Regions from separate parts of the Kosakonia oryzae genome, predicted to be linked through region 2. Evidence: predicted binding sites of a transcription regulator. Region 2 holds the regulator's gene; each other region holds the start of a gene.
What was found. Region 2 encodes PurR, which represses purine synthesis genes. Its sites were predicted from a motif close to CANGCAAACGTTTGCNTG; they were not measured.
Positions count from the first base shown of each region.

Region 1 (5,737 bases), 1.4 Mb from region 2:
GGTTGTATTAATGCTTATTGCCGCAATTGCCGGTGACGCAGTGAACTACACCATCGGGCGACTCTTTGGCGATCGATTATTCAGTAACCCGGATTCGAAGATTTTCCGTCGCAGCTATCTTGATAAAACCCATCAGTTTTATGAACGGCATGGCGGCAAAACGATTATTCTGGCGCGTTTTGTACCGATTGTGCGGACATTCGCACCGTTTGTCGCCGGGATGGGGCATATGTCTTATCGCCATTTCGCCCTTTTCAACGTAGCGGGCGCGCTGTTATGGGTACTGCTGTTTACCTACGCCGGGTATTTCTTTGGCACCCTGCCGATGGTTCAGGAAAATCTTAAGCTGTTGATTGTGGCAATCATCGTGGTGTCTATACTTCCGGGTGTGATTGAGATTATTCGTCACCGACGCGCTGCGGCAAAGCAGATAAAATAAGGGCGCAATGGCGGTTCGACCACTTTTTTATCCCAAGTTGCGAACTGTTATGTTTTAATGTGCACCATTTATGGGCTACCAGGTTCATGTATAAAGGTTATCAATGAGCTGGATTGAAAGAATTAAGAGCAATATCACCCCCACCCGCAAGGCAAGTATCCCTGAAGGGGTGTGGACAAAATGCGATAGTTGCGGCCAGGTGCTGTACCGCGCCGAGCTGGAGCGTAACCTTGAGGTCTGCCCGAAATGCGATCACCACATGCGGATGTCAGCGCGTAATCGCCTGCATAGCTTGCTGGATGAAGGTTCGCTGGTAGAACTGGGTAGCGAGCTTGAGCCGAAAGATGTGCTTAAGTTCCGCGATTCAAAAAAATACAAAGACCGTCTGGCGACAGCCCAGAAAGAAACCGGCGAGAAAGACGCGCTGGTGGTAATGAAAGGCACGCTGCACGGTATGCCGGTTGTGGCTGCGGCATTTGAGTTCTCCTTTATGGGCGGCTCTATGGGCTCCGTCGTTGGCGCACGCTTTGTGCGTGCCGTCGAGCAGGCGCTGGAAGACAACTGCCCGCTGATCTGCTTCTCCGCTTCCGGCGGCGCACGTATGCAGGAAGCGCTGATGTCGCTGATGCAGATGGCGAAAACTTCCGCTGCGCTGGCGAAAATGCAGGAGCGCGGTCTGCCATATATCTCCGTGCTGACCGACCCGACCATGGGCGGCGTTTCCGCAAGCTTTGCGATGCTGGGCGATCTGAACATCGCTGAACCGAAAGCGCTGATCGGTTTTGCCGGCCCGCGCGTTATCGAGCAGACCGTGCGTGAGAAACTGCCGCCGGGCTTCCAGCGCAGTGAGTTCCTGATCGAAAAAGGCGCGATTGATATGATTATCCGCCGTCCGGAACTGCGTCTGAAGCTGGCGCGTATCCTGGCGAAGCTGATGAATCTGCCTGCGCCGGATCCGGATGAATCGCATGTTGGCTCGGTGGCTCCGTCACCGGCCGGTCAGGAAGGCGAAGCCTGATAATACCGAAGGGCAGGGCCACCAGGCGCTGCCCTTTTGCTTTTCAAACCGTAAATTATCAACGGGCATCATGGAAACTAAACGCATTCCGCAAGCCACGTCGCCCCTGGCCGCGTGGCTTTCTTATCTGGAAAACCTGCACAGTAAAACCATCGATCTGGGGCTTGAGCGCGTAAGCCAGGTGGCGGCGCGCCTTGATGTGCTCCGCCCTGCACCGTTTGTCTTTACCGTCGCCGGAACCAATGGTAAAGGCACTACTTGCCGTACGCTGGAGTCGATTCTGCTGGCGGCGGGCTATCGGGTTGGCGTCTACAGTTCACCGCATCTGGTGCGCTATACCGAACGCGTGCGCATCCAGGGCGGAGAGCTGGTTGAAAGCGAACATACCCGCTCTTTTGCGGAGATTGAAGCCGTTCGCGGCGAGATCTCACTGAGCTATTTTGAATATGGCACTTTGTCGGCGCTGTGGTTGTTTAAGCAGGCGCAGCTCGATGTGGTGATCCTTGAAGTGGGGCTGGGCGGTCGCCTGGATGCCACCAATATGGTGGATGCGGATGTCGCTGTGGTCACCAGCATTGCGCTGGATCATACCGACTGGCTCGGCCCGGATCGTGAAAGCATTGGCCGCGAAAAAGCGGGCGTCTTCCGCAGTGGTAAACCGGCTGTGGTCGGCGAACCGGATATGCCGCAGTCTATTGCCGATGTAGCGCAGGAGAAGGGCGCGCTGCTGCTGCGCCGGGGCGTTGACTGGAATTATGACGTCAACGCGCAGGGCTGGCATTTTCGTGATGCCCAGGGCGAGCTGACCGATCTGCCGCTGCCACAGGTACCGCAGCCAAATGCGGCAACCGCACTGGCTGCGCTGCGTGCCAGTAAGCTTACGGTCAGCGAGCAGGCGATCCGCGACGGTATTGCAACAGCAATTTTGCCGGGACGTTTCCAGATTGTCAGCGAGTCGCCGCGCCTGATCCTCGATGTTGCCCACAATCCTCACGCTGCCAGCTACCTTGCCAGCCGCCTTGCTGCGTTGCCGAAAAACGGGCGTGTACTGGCGGTGATTGGCATGTTGCATGACAAAGACATCGCCGGGACGCTTGCCTGTCTGGAGCCGGTGGTCGATAGCTGGTATTGTGCCCCACTGGAAGGGCCGCGCGGCGCAACGGCAGAACAACTGCTGGAGCATCTCAATTCTGGCCGCGCGTGGCCGGATGTTGCGCAGGCCTGGCAGGCCGCGATGGCCGATGCTAATGCCTGTGATACTGTTCTGGTGTGTGGATCGTTCCACACGGTGGCACATGTCATGGAAGCGATGGAGGCGGGGAGAACCGGTGGCAAGTAAGTTTCAGAACCGTTTGATGGGGACCATTGTGCTGGTTGCGCTCGGGGTGATTATTCTTCCCGGGCTGCTCGACGGGCAGAAAAAACATTATCAGGATGAGTTTGCCGCGATTCCGCTGGTGCCGAAACCTGGCGATCGCGATGAGCCGGACATGATGCCGGCTGCGACGCAGGCACTTCCGGCGCAACCGCCGGAAGGCGCGGCGGAAGAGGTGCGCGCTGGCGATGCAGAAGCACCATCGCTGGATGCTTCAAGGCTGGCGGCGAACGCCACTCCGCAACCGGAAGTCACCAGCACGCCGGTTGAACAACCGAAACCTAAACCACAGCCAAAACCGCAGGCACAGCAACAAACCGCGCCGCCTGCAACGCGTGATAAAGCCAGCGAGCAACTGGCGGTGGCAAATGAAACATCAGCGCCGCCAGCGAAAACTCAGGACGACAAAACGGTGCCGACCGGTAAAGCGTATGTAGTGCAGCTTGGCGCGCTGAAGAATGCGGATAAAGTGAATGAAATCGTTGGTAAATTACGTGGCGCAGGTTATCGCGTTTACACGTCGCCGACGACGCCGGTTCAGGGTAAAATCACCCGTATTCTGGTGGGGCCGGATGCGTCACGGGATAAGCTAAAAGGTTCACTGGAGGAGTTGAAACAGCTCTCCGGGCTGAGCGGCGTGGTGATGGGTTACACGCCGAACTAAAGGCTGAAGAGAAAAAACGGCGCCACTTCTCATCCCTCTCTGTACGGCAAGGAGGGCAGGGATGAGGGGTAAATAAAGCCCTGACAACAGGCAACCGGAACCGTGGCGTTGAATATTTTTTCAGCGCCATTTTTATTTCCGCGCGGGAAGGAAATCCCTACGCAAACGTTTTCTTTTTCTGTTAGAATGCGCCCCGAACTGGACGACAGGGCGTAAAATCGTGGGACACATATGGTCTGGATTGATTACGCCATCATTGCGGTGATTGGTTTTTCTTGTCTGGTAAGCCTGATCCGCGGCTTTGTTCGTGAAGCGTTATCGCTGGTGACATGGGGCTGTGCTTTCTTTGTCGCCAGTCATTACTACACTTACCTGTCTGTCTGGTTCACGGGCTTTGAAGACGAACTGGTGCGCAATGGGATAGCCATCGCAGTACTGTTCATCGCGACGCTGATTGTCGGTGCTATCGTTAACTATGTGATCGGTGCGCTGGTCGAGAAGACTGGCTTGTCGGGTACAGACAGAGTACTGGGGATCTGTTTTGGCGCGCTACGCGGCGTACTGATCGTCGCCGCCATTCTGTTCTTTCTCGATACCTTTACCGGGCTGTCGAAAAGTGAAGACTGGCAGAAGTCGCAGCTTATCCCGCAATTCAGCTTCATCATCAGATGGTTCTTTGACTATCTGCAAAGTTCGTCGAGTTTCTTGCCCAGGGCATAGGCCCTGAGATGTGGCTTAACGAGGAAAAGACGTATGTGCGGTATTGTCGGTATCGCCGGTTTTATGCCGGTAAACCAGTCGATTTATGACGCGTTGTCGGTGCTTCAGCACCGTGGGCAGGATGCCGCAGGCATCATCACCATCGACGAAAACAACTGTTTCCGTCTGCGTAAGGCGAACGGTCTGGTGAATGATGTATTCGAGGCCCGCCATATGCAGCGCCTGCAAGGCAATATGGGGATTGGCCACGTACGTTATCCTACTGCGGGTAGTTCCAGCGCCTCTGAAGCGCAGCCGTTTTACGTTAACTCCCCCTACGGCATCACGCTGGCGCACAACGGCAATCTGACCAATGCGCATGAGCTGCGTAAAAAGCTGTTCGAAGAGAAGCGCCGCCACATTAACACCACTTCTGATTCTGAAATCCTGCTCAATGTGTTTGCCAGCGAGCTGGATAACTTCCGCCACTACCCGCTGGAAGCTGACAACATTTTTGCCGCCATTGCCGGTACTAACCGCCAGATCCGCGGTGCTTATGCCTGCGTGGCGATGATTATCGGTCACGGTATGGTGGCTTTCCGCGATCCGAATGGCATTCGCCCGCTGGTGCTGGGCAAACGTGAAATCGGCGATGGCCGCACTGAATATATGGTGGCGTCTGAAAGCGTGGCGCTGGATACGCTGGGCTTCGAGTTCCTGCGTGATGTCGCGCCGGGCGAAGCGGTGTATATCACCGAAAAAGGCCAGTTGTTCAGCCGTCAATGTGCGGATAACCCGGTCAGCAACCCGTGCCTGTTCGAATACGTTTATTTCGCGCGTCCGGACTCCTTCATCGACAAAATTTCCGTCTACAGCGCCCGCGTCAATATGGGCACTAAGCTTGGCGAGAAAATCGCGCGCGAGTGGGAAGATCTGGATATCGACGTGGTCATTCCTATCCCGGAAACCTCCTGCGATATCGCGCTGGAAATTGCGCGTATCCTTGGTAAACCGTACCGCCAGGGTTTTGTAAAAAACCGCTATGTCGGCCGTACCTTTATCATGCCGGGCCAGCAACTGCGCCGTAAATCTGTACGTCGTAAGCTGAACGCGAACCGCGCTGAGTTCCGCGATAAAAACGTGCTGCTGGTGGATGACTCCATCGTGCGCGGCACCACTTCCGAGCAGATTATCGAGATGGCTCGCGAAGCCGGGGCGAAAAAAGTGTACCTCGTTTCCGCGGCACCGGAAATTCGCTTCCCGAACGTTTACGGTATCGATATGCCGACGGCCAATGAGCTGATCGCTCACGGGCGCGAAGTGGATGAAATCCGCCAGATCATCGGTGCTGACGGCCTGATTTTCCAGGATCTCAACGATCTTATCGAGGCTGTACGCTCTGAAAACCCGGATATCCAGCAGTTTGAATGCTCGGTGTTCAACGGCGTGTATGTCACCAAAGATGTAGATCAGCAGTACCTTGATTATCTCGACTCCCTGCGTAATGACGATGCCAAAGCGGTACAGCGCCAGAACGAAGTG
Region 1 is NZ_CP014007.2:1,656,402-1,662,138, forward strand. Features, by position in the region: gene AWR26_RS07995 (DedA family protein) at 1-439, shown strand, start outside; gene accD (acetyl-CoA carboxylase, carboxyltransferase subunit beta) at 543-1,457, shown strand; gene folC (bifunctional tetrahydrofolate synthase/dihydrofolate synthase) at 1,528-2,796, shown strand; gene dedD (cell division protein DedD) at 2,786-3,496, shown strand; gene cvpA (colicin V production protein) at 3,728-4,216, shown strand; gene purF (amidophosphoribosyltransferase) at 4,250-5,737, shown strand, end outside.
Region 1: cvpA (colicin V production protein) is a predicted target of PurR. The motif match lies at 3,655-3,672, and genes of this name have one in related genera.

Region 2 (5,737 bases):
AGGAGAGTAGCAATGTCGTTCGAATTACCTGCATTACCGTATGCAAAAGACGCCCTGATGCCGCATATCTCAGCCGAAACGCTGGAGTATCACTATGGTAAGCACCATCAGACTTATGTCACTAACCTCAACAATTTGATCAAAGGCACCGCCTTCGAAGGCAAAACGCTGGAAGAGATCGTTAAGCACAGCGAAGGTGGCGTGTTCAATAACGCCGCGCAGGTCTGGAATCACACTTTCTACTGGAACTGCCTCGCGCCGCACGCTGGCGGTGAGCCGACTGGCGAACTAGCCGCTGCGATTGCTAAAACATTTGGCAGCTTTGCCGAGTTTAAAGCGCAGTTTACCGATGCCGCAGTGAAAAACTTTGGTTCAGGCTGGACATGGCTGGTGAAAAAAGCGGATGGCGGGTTGGCGATTGTCTCAACGTCCAATGCGGGAACACCGCTGACGACGAATGCGACACCGCTGCTGACTGTCGATGTCTGGGAACATGCTTATTACATTGACTACCGCAACGCCCGTCCGAACTACCTTGAACACTTCTGGGCGCTGGTCAACTGGACCTTCGTGGCGAAGAATTTCGCCGCATAAAACAAAGGAGGGGCATAGCCCCTCCTCTTTTTACTCGACTGCCGCACAGGCTCGTTCCGGCCGGGAGCGCCCGGAAAACAGCACCACCATCAGCCCAAGCCCGGCAATAATCGCCCCCATCACCGGGACAAAATCATAACCCAGACCGCCGGAGATCACCGCGCCGCCCGCAGCCGCACCGAGTGCGTTACCGAGGTTAAAGGCACCGATGTTCACTGAAGAAGAGAGCCCCGGCGCTTCATGTGCGACGCGCATTACACGCATTTGCAGCGGCGGAACCACGGCAAAGGTCGCAGCGCCCCAGACCACCATACTGATAGCCGCGCCCACTTCGCTGCGGGCCAGGAACGGAATGGCCAGCATGATGGCAATCAGCAGGATAAGAAAGCCTTTCAGCGTACCGGTTACCGAACGATCCGCCAGTTTGCCGCCAAGGTAGTTACCAATCGAGAAACCGACGCCAATCAGAACCAACATCCCGGTAACAAATACCGGCGTAGCATCAGTAATGGTGCGCAGCACCGGCGAAATATAGGTATAGAGCGTAAACATCGCGCCTGCACCGAGCACCGTCGTCAGCAGTGCCGACAGCACCTGTGGACGAACCAGCACGGACAACTCTTTGCGTACATCCGGACGTTCGCCCGTTCCGCCGCCAGGCAGCGAGAAGTAGAGGCTCAGCATAGCAACCAGGCCCAGCACGGCGGTCGCCATAAACGACATGCGCCAGCCGATGGTTTCACCCAGCCAGGTTGCAGCAGGCACACCGCCAATATTGGCGATAGTCAGCCCCATAAACATGGTCGCGACGGCGCTGGCTTGTTTCTCTTTTGCTACCACGCTTGCGGCAACAACCGAACCCAGACCAAAGAAAGCACCGTGGTTGAGGCTGGTGACGATGCGCGCCAACATTAAAGTGGTGTAGTCCGGCGCGATTGCCGACAGCACATTACCCAGCGTAAAGATCGCCATCAGAAAAATCAGCGCATTACGTCTGCCTCGGTGCGACAGCAGCAGCGTCATCAGTGGCGCTCCCACCATCACGCCAATCGCATAAGCGCTAATCAGCATTCCCGCCGCCGGAATGGAAACATCGACGCCACGGGCAATAACGGGCAGCAACCCCATCGGGGAGAACTCCGTTGTACCTATCCCAAAGGCGCCAATCGCCAGGGCAAGCAGAGGGAAATTAATTTTCATCGTTTGACTCCGAAAAAGCCGTGTCGGTTGGGGACACTGTCGCAGAAGTCAAAAGTATGACAGCAATCACAAAAAACAGAAGTTAGCAGAATGACAAAAGATTATTGCAGAAGTGATAACAATGGCGGGGAAAGCCGAGGGAGAAGGCTCTCCCTCGTGCCAGATCAATGCAGCGCGGCGGTCAGCCCACCGAAAACAATCAGGCTCAGAACAATGACGGTAGTGACCAAAGAATACTTCAGATCGGTGCTCATCAATTTTTCTCCATTTTCATTTCCCCACAAATAGTGGGTTTGCGCATTTTTGCACAAATAATCATAAAAATCTTGCAGGAATTCGGGGGAGATATGTTTTAGCGCTTCCCCTTTTGCTCAAGATAAGACAAAATTCGACGCTAAATTTATTAGCGTACCGGCCATTGACTCCCCTCCTGACGTTTAGTGTCTTTTTCCCGGCGTACCGCACTCACTTTGCTGGGGTTCAGGGTGATGGAAGGCAAACGTTTACCTTAAGTATTATCAGGAGCTTATGATATGGTCTGGAGTGATTTCTGATGGCAACGATTAAAGACGTCGCGAAACGAGCAAACGTTTCCACTACAACCGTATCTCATGTAATTAACAAAACGCGCTTCGTCGCTGAAGAGACTCGCAACGCCGTATGGGCAGCGATCAAAGAGTTACATTACTCCCCCAGCGCCGTGGCGCGTAGCCTGAAGGTCAATCACACTAAATCGATCGGTTTGCTGGCCACCAGCAGCGAAGCCGCCTATTTTGCCGAGATCATCGAAGCCGTAGAGAAAAAATGCTTCCAGAAAGGCTACACCTTGATCCTCGGCAACGCCTGGAACAGCCTTGAGAAACAGCGCGCCTACCTGTCGATGATGGCGCAAAAACGCGTCGATGGCCTGCTGGTGATGTGCTCCGAATACCCGGAGCCGCTGCTGAGCATGCTGGAAGAGTACCGTAATATTCCGATGGTCGTGATGGACTGGGGCGAGGCGAAAGCCGATTTTACCGACTCGGTCATTGATAACGCTTTTGAAGGCGGCTATATGGCCGGCCGCTATCTGATTGAGCGCGGGCATCGCGATATCGGCGTCATCCCTGGCCCGCTGGAGCGCAACACCGGCGCAGGCCGCCTCGCCGGTTTTATGAAGGCGATGGAAGAAGCGATCATCACCGTACCGGAAAACTGGATCGTACAGGGCGACTTTGAACCGGAATCAGGTTACCGGGCGATGCAGCAGATCCTCAACCAGTCACACCGCCCCACTGCCGTGTTCTGCGGCGGCGATATTATGGCGATGGGCGCGCTCTGCGCGGCGGATGAGATGGGGCTGCGCGTTCCCCAGGATATTTCGCTGATCGGCTATGACAATGTGCGCAATTCCCGCTACTTTACGCCCGCGCTGACCACCATCCATCAGCCGAAAGATTCGCTGGGTGAAACGGCCTTTACCATGTTGCTCGATCGTATTGTCAACAAACGCGAAGAGTCGCAGTCCATCGAAGTTCATCCGCGTCTGATCGAACGTCGTTCAGTGGCAGATGGCCCATTCCGCGACTACCGCCGTTAATCACCCCTGCGGGGGCCGCTACTGTGGCTCCCGCAACCATTCGCTGTTCAGCGTCTCACTGTCCCCCAGATACTCCAGCAGCCAGCTCAACGCCGGTGATGCGTCATTTTGTTGCCATGTCAGGCAGCAGGCCGCATCCGGAAACGGATTCTCCAGTTCCAGCGCCACCCAGTCGCCGCTGTCCAGCCGGGGACGGGCGAAATGCGCGGGCACCATCCCCACACACAGCCCGGCAGAAAGACAGGCTTCTGAAGAGGACCAGTCCGGCACGATGACCCGCTTCTGGTTATCCAGCAGCCAGGTAATACGTTTAGGCAACGAGCGCGACGTATCTTCCTGGATCAACGAGGGCCAGTTGCGCAACGTTTCATCGCTTAGCGGGCCGGGCATTGATGCTAGCGGATGGCGGCTGGAGACCACGCATTTCCAGCTCAGCATGCCCATATCACGAAACGCATACCGTCCACCGACCGGGATCGCCTGAGTCGCGCCAATCGCCACCTCAACGCGGCCATCTGCCAGCGCATCCCAGACACCGTTAAACACCTCCTGGTAAACCTGTAATTCGACGTCGTTAAAATGTCGGTAGAAATCGACGATCAATTGCCGTGTTCGCGCCGGTTTCACAATGTTATCCACGGCAATCGCCAGTTGACCGCGCCAGCCGTTAGCGATCTGTTGGCACTGCTGGCGGGTGATCTGCATTTTTTTGATAACAGATCGCCCCTCTTTTAAAAACCAGCTTCCGGCAGGTGTTAACTCCACATCGCGATGACGGCGTTCAAATAACGGAACCGCCAGCCACTCTTCCAGTTGGCGCACGGTATAGCTCACTGCTGAAGGCACACGGTGCAACTCCTGAGCGGCACCGCTGAAACTTCCGTTGCGTGCAACAGCATCAACCACTTCCAGTGAATATTCTGACCACATAATCTGCCTGCAAAAATTTTGAAATCACTGCGCAAATATTAGCGTTTCACAAGCGGAAAAGCACTCCTTACACTCGACAGCCCTGAAGAAGCAACAAGGTGAGAACTCAAATGCAACCTGGCAAAGGATTTTTAGTCTGGCTCGCGGGATTAAGCGTGCTCGGCTTTTTAGCCACCGACATGTACCTGCCCGCGTTCAGCGCGATACAACAAGATTTGCAAACCTCTCCGGCCATCGTCAGCGCCACGCTCAGTTTGTTTCTGGCTGGCTTTGCTGTCGCACAACTGGTGTGGGGGCCATTGTCGGATCGCTATGGTCGCAGACCCATTCTGTTGAGCGGGCTGGCCATTTTCGCGCTTGGCTGCCTGGGAACATTGTGGGTACGGGACGCCAGCCTGTTACTGGCGCTGCGTTTCGTACAGGCGATCGGCGTTTGTGCCGCTACCGTCAGTTGGCAGGCGCTGGTCACTGACCACTATCCGGCACACCGCGTTAATCGTATCTTCGCAACCATTATGCCGCTGGTGGGCCTGACGCCTGCACTTGCCCCTCTGCTGGGAGCCTGGATGCTGGAGCACTTCTCCTGGCAGGCGATTTTTGCCACGCTGCTGGCAATAACCCTTGTGCTGATGGTGCCCGCCTGGCGGTTGAAAACGCCCGCGCAGACTGCTGCGCTGCATGAACAACCGCTGACCTTTTTCGATCTGCTGCGCAATAAAGCGTATTGCGGCAATGTCATTATCTACGCCGCCTGCTCGGCCAGTTTTTTTGCCTGGCTGACCGGTTCGCCGTTTATTTTGCACGAGATGGGTTATGGTCCGTCAGTCATTGGTCTGAGCTACGTACCGCAGACCGTTGCCTTCCTGATTGGCGGCTATGGTTGCCGCGCCGCATTGCAAAAATGGCAGGGTTCGCGCCTGCTTCCGTGGCTGCTGAGCGCCTTTGGGCTAAGCGTGATTGCCACCTGGATCGTGGGTTTGCTGCCGCAGGCATCACTGACCGCACTGCTGATCCCGTTCTGTTTTATGGCAATGGCCAACGGCGCCATCTATCCTGTTGTGGTGGCACAGGCGTTACGCCCGTTTCCCCAGGCAACTGGCCGCGCAGCCGCGCTGCAAAATACGTTGCAACTTGGGTTGTGTTTCCTGGCAAGCCTGGTGGTTTCAGGGCTAATTGCCACGCCACTGTTTACCACCACCAGCGTGATGGTGGTGATGGTGCTGCTGGCGGCGTTTGGCTATCGCCAGCAACATCAGCGTAATACCGAAACGGTAAAAGATGAGGCTGTCTCCTCCTCTTCGCACGGGTGATTTGTTAACGACTATCAACAAGGAAGTGATTAGCTTGCTAACAGCTTTAAGTTGAATCACCAGATATTGAGGCCTATACTGATTTTCGGTTTTTAATAAATACGATAAATATTATGTAGTAACG
Region 2 is NZ_CP014007.2:3,017,346-3,023,082, forward strand. Features, by position in the region: gene sodB (superoxide dismutase [Fe]) at 13-594, shown strand; gene AWR26_RS14340 (MFS transporter) at 625-1,794, opposite strand; gene cydH (cytochrome bd-I oxidase subunit CydH) at 1,959-2,048, opposite strand; gene purR (HTH-type transcriptional repressor PurR) at 2,348-3,373, shown strand; gene punR (DNA-binding transcriptional activator PunR) at 3,392-4,303, opposite strand; gene punC (purine nucleoside transporter PunC) at 4,414-5,613, shown strand.

Region 3 (5,737 bases), 830 kb from region 2:
TGGATCCACAGGTGTTCACTGCGATAGTGGCTGGCATCGAAACCCGCGACCTCAACTTGCTTCAGCACGCGCCGCTCGCCGGTATCCATATCCAGTTCAAAAAGTGTGTCCGGCGTGGTCATCGACGAGTAGCCGTAGCGTAAACGCGAGGTTTCCGGTTCCGGATTATACGCCAGCCAGGTGACATAGGCCGGATCGTCAAACGCAATGCCCACCACTTCCCGCGTCTTACGGTTGATCTGCCGCAGGCTGGTTAAACCGCGCTGCCGCTCCTCAACCACCAGCCAGTCGCTGAAAAGCGTAAACCCTTCCAGCATGACCTGTTCGCGCGCCGGGATCAGCACTTCCCAGCGCCTTTCATCGCGCACTTTGGTACGATACAGGCCAAAGTTTTTGCCTTCGCGGTTAGAACGCAGGTAGAAAGTGTGCTGGAAATGGTCGAGGCTGTACTCATGCTCTTTGCGTCTTGGCAAAAAACAGAGCGGCTGCGCATCGGGTAGCTCTGCGTCGAGAAGCAGCACTTCGCTGGTGGTAGCGCTGGAAAGGTGGATTGTAATGTAGTGCTGCGAGGTCGTTTTGCCTAAACCGACATAGAAGGTCTCATCCTGCTCTTCGTACACCAGCTCATCCTGCTGCGCTGATTCTCCGACAGTGTGGCGCCACACCTGATACGGCAACAGCGTGGTTGCATGCTTGCGCACATAGTAGAGCGTTTCGGAGTCATTAACCCAGACAAAATCCGGTGAAACGTTATCCAGCACTTCCGGGTACCAGTTGCCGGTTTCAAGGTTACGAAAACGCAAACCATACTGGCGGCGCGATAAAAAGTCTTCGGCTATCGCCATAATGGCGTTGTCTGGCGAGACTTCCAGGCCGCCGAGCGTATAGAATTCGCTGTGTGATGCGCGCTGGTTGGCATCCAGCAGCACCGTCCACTCATCCCACTCTGCGCTCAGCACCGACTGACGCTGGTAGATTGCATATTCATTACCCGGTTCGTAAATGTGCCGATAGCGATAACCATTTCTGACATAGGGCGCGGAAACCTCACGTTGCGGTATGCGTGAGATGATCTCCTGCAGCACGTCATCCTGTAGCGCCTGCTGCGACGCCATCATTTTGCGGCCGTAGTCATTTTCCTGACGCAGATAGTCAAGCACCTCTGGCTGCGAGCGGGTATCGTCCCGCAGCCAGTAATAGTTATCAACGCGCGTATCGCCATGCGTGGTGATAGCGTGTGGGATCTGTTTTGCTTTCGGCGACATAGTATTGTTCTTTTTTGTTTAACACACTTATAAGGTTGGCAAAACCCGCGCGTGATGCAAGCGAAACCACACTGTAATCAGAATCAAGCGGTAAGTTTTTGCTGCTTTATATCCGCTTCTATCTCCTCACGAACGGCCTGCGGGATCTGTAACGCATCTCCCAATGCATTCAGATAGCTGCGTTCCATAAAGTGATCGATATCGATAACGGCACAGCTGAGATACCAGAGTTCCAGCGCCTCTTCTTCATTCTGTACACCCTGCGCCAGACGCGCGGGATCCAGCGGTTGTTCGATTGCCTGCGCAACCAACCGCCGCCCCTGTTCTTCCACCCCGGCTTCACGAAGCTGCTGCTCGATAGCGGCTCGTTCTTTGTCGTCGATATGACCATCGCTCTTCGCGGCAAAAACCAGAGCCAGGATCAGGCGCTCCGTGCGCACATCCAGCGGAGATTGCTGCTGCCCGTACTGTGGCTCTCCCTGATGCGCGTTGCGGATACGGTCTTTGTATTTATTCCACAGCACCGTACCGGCGACCGCGCCGCCGCCAACCAACAGTGCGCTGGTACCGTATTTAGCAAGCAATTTGCGTGAGGATTTACTGGCAACGAGCAGCCCGGCAAGGCCACCTAATGCGCCCGGCGCCAGCAGGTTATGTAACCCCTGACCGCCCGAAGTTGAGGGATCCGTATTATCTTTCGAACCCAGCAACGACTGTATTTGATTCAACCAGCTCATAATGCCCTCGCTTATCTATGTGTGGTTGCCCAGAGTATGCGAGGGGGATGTCAGGAAGTGTCTATAGCGGCAAAAGATGAGAAAAGTATCGCGTTACGGTTGCGGCTGGTACTCTGCCGCGCCCGCTTTGCAATCAACGGCCACACGGTAGTGAATATCCATATTTTTACCGCGAACCGTGAGCGGTACTGTCCATTTATCACCCTTACCAACGATCTCTTTCGGATTCACCCAGGCGACCGGATCGGCCTGCCCCAGTTTTTTCTGATCGTCTGCCCAGCGCACAATGCGATTTTGCAGATAGTCACGCTTAACGCTGGCCGCGATCCCATCGGCATCAAGACCTTCACAAGAAGGAAACTTTACCGCTTTATCCGTTGCAGCGTGCGCCATGGTACTGCCTGCCAGCAAAAGCAGACCTGTAAAAACTCCTGCTATTTTCATGCTTATCTCCAGGTACTTACTTGTCCAGTCAAAAGCATGGTACAAATTGCTGGCAGTGCAAGATCAGGCCACTTTCGCACGCTTCTGCGCGCTTTTAATATCCACTGCGTCTGTCGGTTCAGCATCAGCAGAAGCAGACGCTGCGGCAGGCTCTTCCGCTTCAGCACCTGGCAATTTGCCGGATTTCAGAATACCGCTCAGCGCGTCTTTCTGTTCAGCAAGCCACAGCGCCATTTGATCGCGCATCTCATCTTCCAGCGCTACCGGGCCGGTACCTAACCAGTCGCCCAGCACTTCCGCCAGATCGAGCATTTTATCGTAAGCATCAGCTTCCTTTTTGCTGGCAAAAGACATTTTTTCCTCACCTTCACGAATGACTACGTATTTAACTTCTACCGCCATGATGCAGCCTCATTCAACTGTGTATTTATACAGTATATTAGCGCGATGAAAAAAGCATCGCAAGGGATAAAAGACAGACGCAAACGTTTTCGTTTATACTGCGCCCAGTTTTTTCCCCAACGGTAAGATGCTATGACTCTTTTAGGTACTGCGCTGCGCCCGGCAGCAACTCGCGTGATGTTACTCGGCTCTGGCGAACTGGGTAAGGAAGTGGCCATTGAATGTCAACGACTGGGCATTGAAGTTATCGCGGTAGATCGCTATGCCGATGCGCCAGCAATGCATGTGGCGCACCGTTCGCATGTGATCAATATGCTTGATGGTGAGGCGCTAAAGGCGCTGGTCGCACAAGAAAAACCGCATTTTATCGTGCCAGAAATCGAAGCGATCGCCACCGATACACTGCTGGAACTGGAAGCGCAGGGCCAGCATGTGGTGCCCTGCGCCCGTGCCACAAAATTGACCATGAACCGTGAAGGCATTCGTCGCCTGGCGGCGGAAGAGTTGCAGTTACCAACATCCAGCTACCGCTTTGCCGACAGTGAAGCGGCTTTTCGCGATGCCGTCGCCGAAATAGGTTTGCCCTGTATCGTAAAACCGGTGATGAGCTCCTCCGGTAAAGGTCAGAGCTTTATTAAAAGCGCAGAGCAACTGACAAAAGCCTGGGAATACGCCCAACAGGGTGGCCGTGCGGGTGCCGGACGGGTGATTGTCGAAGGCGTGGTTAACTTTGATTTTGAAATCACGCTTCTGACCATCAGCGCCGTTGATGGCGTCCATTTTTGCGCACCGGTCGGCCACCGCCAGGAAGACGGTGATTATCGCGAATCCTGGCAGCCTCAGCAGATGTCGCCGCTGGCGCTGGAACGCGCGCAGGCAATTGCCAGCAAAGTCGTGCTGGCGCTGGGCGGCTATGGGCTGTTCGGCGTTGAGCTGTTCGTTTGCGGCGATGAAGTGATCTTCAGCGAGGTTTCTCCTCGCCCGCATGATACCGGGATGGTGACGCTGATTTCCCAGGATCTCTCGGAGTTCGCACTGCATGTCCGTGCTTTCCTCGGTTTACCGATTGGCGACATTCGCCAGTACGGCCCGGCAGCTTCGGCCGTGATCCTGCCGCGTCTGCGCAGCCAGAATGTGACCTTCGATAACGTGCAAAATGCGCTCGCCGCCGGTGTACAACTGCGTCTTTTTGGTAAACCTGAAATCGACGGTTCGCGCCGCATGGGCGTAGCGCTGGCCGTGGCTGAAAGTGTCGAAAAGGCCGTAGAGCGCGCGGTTGCCGCCGCGGCCGCAGTTCAGGTTAAGGGCTAAAAAAAAGCCCGGGGGCGCTCATCGCCTACCGGGCTTTTCTGCACAAGGCGGGTAAACACCCGCCCGCGAGATTACTGTTTCGCGCCTTCAACCGCTTCACGCGCCAGTTTGGTGATGCGATCGTAATCACCCGCTTCCAGCGCATCGGCCGGAACCAGCCAGGAACCGCCGATGCACAGCACGCTTTTCAGCGCCAGGTAATCACGGTAGTTAGCCGGGGAGATCCCGCCAGTCGGGCAGAAACGGACCTGAGAGAACGGACCTGCAATCGCCTGCAACGCTTTAGTACCGCCATTTGCTTCCGCCGGGAAGAATTTGAACTCTTTCAGACCGTAGTCCATGCCCAGCATCAACTCAGAAACGGTGCTGATGCCCGGGATCAGCGGGATAGTACCTTCGGTTGCGGCTTTCAGCAGCGGCTCGGTCAGGCCCGGGCTGATAGCGAACTGCGCGCCAGCAGCGGTCACTTCCGCCAGCTGCTGCGGGTTCAGTACCGTACCGGCACCGATAATTGCGTCGGGCACTTCTTTTGCGATAGCGCGGATAGCATCCATCGCACAAGCGGTACGCAGGGTGACTTCCAGTACGCGAACACCGCCAGCAACCAGCGCTTTTGCCATCGGCACAGCGTGTTCCAGTTTGTTCACTACAATCACCGGCACTACCGGACCTGTTTTCAGAATTGCTTCTGCACTCGTTTTCCAGTTTTTCATCAGAGTTTTTCTCTCGCCAGAACTAAATCTTATCGTCTTAAAAAGTGATACAGGTTGCGCCCTGCTCCGCACCTGAGAGTTTCTCCCGCAGCGCGCCGAACAATTCGCGGCCTGTGCCCACGCGCATCGCGCTCAGGTCAGGAATATGCGGCTGACGTGCGGCAAGTTCTTCGTCATCAACCAACAGCGTTAACTCGCCTGTCTGCCCGTTAACCCGGATAATATCGCCATCACGTACTTTCGCCAGCAATCCGCCATCGTATGCTTCTGGTGTAACGTGGATCGCCGACGGCACTTTACCTGATGCGCCTGACAGCCGTCCATCGGTAACCAGTGCAATTTTGAAACGGCGGTCCAATAATACACCAAGTGGCGGCATGAGTTTATGTAATTCTGGCATGCCGTTCGCTTTTGGCCCTTGATGACGGACAACCACCACGCAATCACGGTCCAGCAGGCCTGCTTCGAAGGCCGGTAAGACATCATGCTGGCTTTCAAAAATTACCGCTGGCGCTTCAATAACCTGATTTTCAACCGGTACTGCTGAGGTTTTCATCACCGCGCGCCCCAGGTTGCCGCTCAGCACTTTGGTGCCGCCATGTTTTGAGAACGGCTGTTCGATGGTCGCAATGACGTCAGCATCCAGCGATGCAGCCGCGCCATCACGCCAGTCCAGCTCGCCATTATTGAGCCACGGCTCCTGGGTGTAGCGCGTCAGGCCAAAGCCCGCCACGGTGTGAACATCTTCATGCAACAGACCGCCTTTCAGCAGTTCACGCATCAGCACCGGCACACCGCCAGCCGCCTGGAAGTGGTTAATATCTGCCGGGCCATTCGGGTAGAGACGCGCCAGCAGCGGAACCAC
Region 3 is NZ_CP014007.2:2,187,622-2,193,358, reverse strand. Features, by position in the region: gene ptrB (oligopeptidase B) at 1-1,265, opposite strand, end outside; gene AWR26_RS10515 (tellurite resistance TerB family protein) at 1,349-2,005, opposite strand; gene yebF (protein YebF) at 2,096-2,446, opposite strand; gene AWR26_RS10505 (YebG family protein) at 2,510-2,848, opposite strand; gene purT (formate-dependent phosphoribosylglycinamide formyltransferase) at 2,981-4,159, shown strand; gene kdgA (bifunctional 4-hydroxy-2-oxoglutarate aldolase/2-dehydro-3-deoxy-phosphogluconate aldolase) at 4,231-4,872, opposite strand; gene edd (phosphogluconate dehydratase) at 4,910-5,737, opposite strand, start outside.
Region 3: purT (formate-dependent phosphoribosylglycinamide formyltransferase) is a predicted target of PurR. The motif match lies at 2,925-2,942, and genes of this name have one in related genera.

Region 4 (5,737 bases), 1.6 Mb from region 2:
CTCCGCGCACGCGGCGTGCAGCAAATGGCTACGCCCGGCGCCTTCACGCGACCAGAAATAGATGTATCCGCTGTGTGCCTGGCGCAGAACGTTTTGCAACGCCGCCAGTAAAGAGGGGTTATCACCCGGCCAGAAACTCGCGAAGGTTTCATCATCGGGTAAATATAATGGCAAAGAGAGCTGTGCCGGTGTGTTCAGAGGGACCTCAACAGGGCTTACAAAAAACGCAGCGAGTTTACCATAAAACATGGCAAGGTTTGAACCGGGCGCGAAACCCGGTTCAAACGGCAGGCATTAACCCTTCGCGGCGTCGTTGTCCTGCGCGTCCAGCACCACTTCTTCCGGGCGCAGTACGCTAATCAGTTTGAAGATCAGGCTAAGGCAGACGCCAACAATGGTCGCCAGCGCCATGCCTTTCAGTTCCGCCGCGCCGATGTGCACTTTCGCGCCGCTGACGCCGATGATCAGGATGACGGACGTGAGGATCAGGTTTTGCGCTTTGCTGTAATCGACTTTCGATTCAATCAATACGCGAATACCGGATGCGCCAATCACGCCGTACAGCAGCAGCGATACGCCGCCCATGACCGGAACCGGGATGATCTGGATCGCCGCCGCCAGTTTGCCGACGCAGGAGAGCAGGATCGCGATGATAGCCGCGCCGCCGATAACCCAGGTGCTGTAAACACGGGTGATGGCCATTACACCGATGTTTTCACCGTAGGTGGTGTTCGGCGTGGAACCAAAGAAGCCGGAAATGATCGTCGAGAAACCGTTAGCAAACATCGAACGATGCAGGCCGGGATCGCGGATCAGATCTTTTTTGATGATATTCGCCGTCACCACCAGGTGACCCACATGCTCGGCAATCACCACCAGCGCCGCAGGCAGAATGGTGAAAATGGCAAACCACTCGAAACGCGGAGTATAGAACGTCGGTAGCGCAAACCAGTGCGCCTGCGCGATCGGCGTGGTATCGACAACGCCCATGACGAAGGAGAGCGCATAGCCCGCCAGCACGCCGATAAGAATCGGGATAATCGCCATAAAGCCACGGAACAGCACCGAACCAAATACCGTTACGCCCAGCGTGACAATCGAAATGATCACCGTTTTGCTATCCGCGCTCTGGCCTTCAGCCGGCAGCAGACCCGCCATATTCGCCGCCACGCCGGCCAGCTCCAGGCCGATAACCGCCACGATAGCGCCCATTGCCGCAGGCGGGAACATCACATCCAGCCAGCCGGTACCGGCTTTCTTAACAATAAAGGAGACGATGCAGAACAACACGCCGCACATAATGAAACCGCCCAGCGCCACTTCATAACCGAGCGGCAACAGCAGCAGTACCGGCGAGATAAACGCAAAGCTGGAACCGAGGTAAGCCGGAATTTTCCCCTTACAAATGAAGAGATAAAGCAGCGTCCCGATACCATTGAACAGCAGCACAGTGGCCGGGTTAATGTGGAACAGGATTGGCACCAGCACGGTCGCGCCAAACATGGCGAACAGGTGCTGCAAACTAAGCGGGATCGTCTGCAAAAGCGGCGGTCTTTCACTCACCCCGATAGCACGGCGCGTCATAATGTTTTTCCTCTGAGTGTTGTTGTTTATCTCCCCGTCCTTTGCGGCGGGCAGTTTATGAATCCAAAAAAAAGCCGACTATCAAAGTCGGCTTTCGATTTGTCATGCGTTACTTCGTACCAAAGATTTTGTCACCGGCATCGCCGAGGCCCGGAATAATGTAGCCGTGCTCGTTGAGGCCTTTGTCGATCGACGCGGTATACAGTTCGACGTCCGGGTGCGCTTTCTCCAGCGCCGCCAGACCTTCCGGCGCGGCAACCAGCACCAGCACCTTAATGCTGTGACAGCCCGCGTTTTTCAGCAGGTCGATAGTGGCGATCATTGAACCGCCGGTCGCCAGCATCGGATCAACCACCAGCGCCATACGCTCATCGATGTTGGATACCAGTTTCTGGAAGTACGGTACCGGCTCCAGCGTTTCTTCATTACGGTAGATACCGACCACGCTGATGCGCGCGCTCGGCACATGCTCCAGCACGCCTTCCATCATGCCCAGACCGGCGCGCAGAATCGGCACCACGGTAATTTTTTTACCTTTGATCTGCTCAACCTCCACCGGGCCGTTCCAGCCTTCGATGGTCACTTTTTCGGTTTCGAGGTCAGCCGTCGCTTCATACGTCAGCAGGCTGCCCACTTCTGAGGCGAGTTCACGAAAGCGTTTGGTACTGATATCGTTTTCACGCATCAACCCAAGCTTGTGTTTGACGAGTGGGTGTTTAACTTCCACGACCTTCATACTCTTCTCCTTTCCCCTGACAGGTGGCAGCCACAAAAAAAATCGCCGGATTATACCGCTTTTTTTCCGTTGTGCTACAGGTAGCCGCTTGATCGCGATCAATCAGGCTGGAAAATAGTATATCGGAACTTATAAGGTACGCCCGGCAATAATAGGCTCGCAAACGTTTGCCTGGGCTGCTAGAATTGCGCCGAATTTTATTTCTACCGCAAGAAAACGCGTGGGGACTGAAGCAGTGACCGATAAAACCTCTCTCAGCTATAAAGATGCCGGTGTTGATATTGATGCAGGCAATGCTCTGGTTGACCGAATCAAAGGCGTGGTGAAGAAGACCCGCCGTCCGGAAGTGATGGGCGGTCTGGGCGGCTTCGGCGCGCTGTGCGCTCTGCCGCAAAAATATCGTGAACCGGTACTGGTTTCCGGCACTGATGGCGTTGGCACCAAGCTGCGTCTGGCAATGGATCTGAAACGTCATGACACCATCGGTATCGACCTGGTCGCCATGTGTGTGAACGACCTGGTGGTACAGGGTGCTGAGCCGCTGTTCTTCCTCGACTATTACGCCACCGGCAAGCTGGACGTGGATACCGCCGCCAGCGTGATCAACGGCATCGCCGAAGGTTGTCTGCAATCCGGCTGTGCGCTGGTTGGCGGCGAAACCGCAGAGATGCCGGGCATGTACCACGGTGAAGATTACGACGTGGCCGGTTTCTGCGTGGGCGTGGTAGAGAAAGCAGAAATTATTGACGGCTCCAAAGTGGCCGACGGCGATGTGCTGGTGGCGCTGGCTTCCAGTGGTCCGCACTCCAACGGTTACTCGCTGGTGCGTAAAGTGATCGAAGTGAGCGGCTGCGATCCGCTGACCACCCAACTGGAAGGCAAACCGCTGGCCGATCACCTGCTGGAACCGACGCGTATTTACGTGAAATCGGTGCTGGAACTGATTGAAAACGTTGATGTACACGCTATCGCTCACCTGACGGGCGGCGGTTTCTGGGAAAATATCCCGCGCGTACTGCCGGATAACACCCAGGCCGTTATCGACGAATCCTCCTGGCAGTGGCCGGCGGTCTTCAACTGGCTGCAAAGCGCCGGTAACGTAAGCCGTCATGAAATGTACCGCACCTTCAACTGTGGCGTCGGTATGGTTATCGCACTGCCTGCTACGGAAGCGGATAAAGCCATCGCCCTGCTCAATGCCAAAGGTGAAAACGCGTGGAAAATCGGTATTATCAAAGCATCCGATTCCAGTGAGCGTGTGGTCATTGAATGAAAAACATTGTGGTGCTGATTTCCGGTAACGGAAGCAATTTGCAGGCGATTATCGATGCCTGCAAACAGAAGAAAATCAACGGCACCCTGCGGGCAGTATTCAGTAACAAGGCCGACGCGTTCGGCCTTGAACGTGCGCGGGAAGCCGCAATTCCTGCGCATGCCCTTCTTGCCTCGCAGTTTGCCAGCCGCGATGCCTTCGATCGTGAACTGATGCATGAAATTGACGCCTACGCGCCGGATGTGGTGGTGCTGGCAGGTTACATGCGCATCCTTAGCCCGGCTTTTGTTGCCCATTACGCCGGACGTCTGCTGAATATTCACCCTTCCCTGTTGCCGAAATATCCAGGTCTGAACACGCACCGCCAGGTGCTGGAAAATGGCGATGAAGTACATGGCACCAGTGTGCATTTTGTGACGGAAGAGCTGGATGGCGGCCCGGTCATTTTGCAGGCCAAAGTCCCGGTATTTGACGGCGACACGGAAGAGGAGATCACTGACCGCGTACAAGCGCAGGAACACGCGATTTATCCGCTAGTGGTAAGCTGGTTCGTCGATGGTCGCCTGACCATGAAAGACAACAGCGCGTGGTTGGATGGTGTTTGTTTACCGCCCGAGGGTTATGCGGCTGACGAGTAAGCCTGTTTTTCTTGCCGGATGGCGCGATGCTTGTCCGGCCTACACTCTTTTCCCGGGTCGATTATTGGCCGGATAAGGCGAAGCCGCCATCCGGCGTCAAAAGCGCCGAATGTATTCTTATCCTCGCCATATCTTCATCACATCACGCAAGAAAATAGATAACTGTCATACTTTTTTGGCACAGTTGGACTTCTGTGAGCAAAGCTCGCCATAATAAGTTGTGTCATACGAAGGGACGCCAGCAACGTTCACCTGTAAGTCGCGGACACCGTAAGAACGAAAAGGCCTTGGCTGTGTCCCGAGTAAGAACCGGAGTGTAAACAGGAATGGGTCAGGAAAAGTTATATCTCGAAAAAGAACTAAGCTGGTTGTGCTTCAACGAACGTGTTCTCCAGGAAGCGGCAGACAAAAGTAACCCGCTAATCGAGCGCATGCGTTTTTTGGGAATCTATTCCAATAACCTCGATGAATTTTATAAAGTGCGTTTTGCCGAGCTGAAACGCCGGTTGATCATCAGCGAAGAGCAAGGCACCGCCACCAACTCACGTCATCTGCTGGGCAAAATTCAGTCCCGCGTGCTGAAGGCCGATCAGGAGTTCGACAGCCTCTACAACGACCTGCTGCTGGAGATGGCACGCAACCAAATCTTCCTGATCAACGAACGGCAACTGTCACAAAACCAGCAAAGCTGGCTGCGCAGCTACTTCAAGCAGTATCTGCGTCAGCACATTACGCCGACGTTGATAAACCGCGAAACCAACCTGGTGCGCTTCTTAAAAGATGATTACACCTACCTGGCGGTCGAGATCATTCGCGGCGACAATATCCGTTACGCCCTGCTGGAGATCCCGTCGGACAAAGTACCGCGTTTCGTGAATCTGCCGCCGGAAACACCACGTCGCCGCAAGCCGATGATCCTGCTGGACAACATTCTGCGCTACTGCCTCGATGACATCTTTAAAGGCTTCTTCGATTACGATTCGCTGAATGCCTACTCGATGAAGATGACCCGTGATGCCGAATACGATTTGGTGCATGAGATGGAATCGAGCCTGATGGAGCTGATGTCGTCGAGCCTGAAACAGCGTTTGACTGCCGAACCGGTGCGCTTTGTTTACCAGCGCGATATGCCCGATGCAATGGTAGAAATGCTGCGCGAGAAGCTGACCATTTCCCGTTATGATTCCATTATTCCCGGCGGGCGTTACCACAACTTTAAAGACTTTATTGGCTTCCCGAATGTCGGCAAAGCCAACCTCGTCAACAAACCGATGCCGCGCCTGCGTCACCTCTGGTTTGACAAATTCCGCAACGGTTTCGATGCCGTTCGCGAACGCGATGTGCTGCTCTATTACCCCTACCACACCTTCGAACACGTGCTGGAGCTGCTGCGCCAGGCGTCATTCGACCCGAGCGTGCTGGCGATTAAAATCAATATTTATCGCGTGGCGAAAGACTCACGCATTATTGATTCGATGATTCATGCGGCGCACAACGGCAAAAAAG
Region 4 is NZ_CP014007.2:1,441,260-1,446,996, reverse strand. Features, by position in the region: gene AWR26_RS07035 (DnaA inactivator Hda) at 1-198, opposite strand, end outside; gene uraA (uracil permease) at 295-1,584, opposite strand; gene upp (uracil phosphoribosyltransferase) at 1,694-2,320, opposite strand; gene purM (phosphoribosylformylglycinamidine cyclo-ligase) at 2,556-3,593, shown strand; gene purN (phosphoribosylglycinamide formyltransferase) at 3,590-4,231, shown strand; gene ppk1 (polyphosphate kinase 1) at 4,558-5,737, shown strand, end outside.
Region 4: purM (phosphoribosylformylglycinamidine cyclo-ligase) is a predicted target of PurR. The motif match lies at 2,477-2,494, and genes of this name have one in related genera.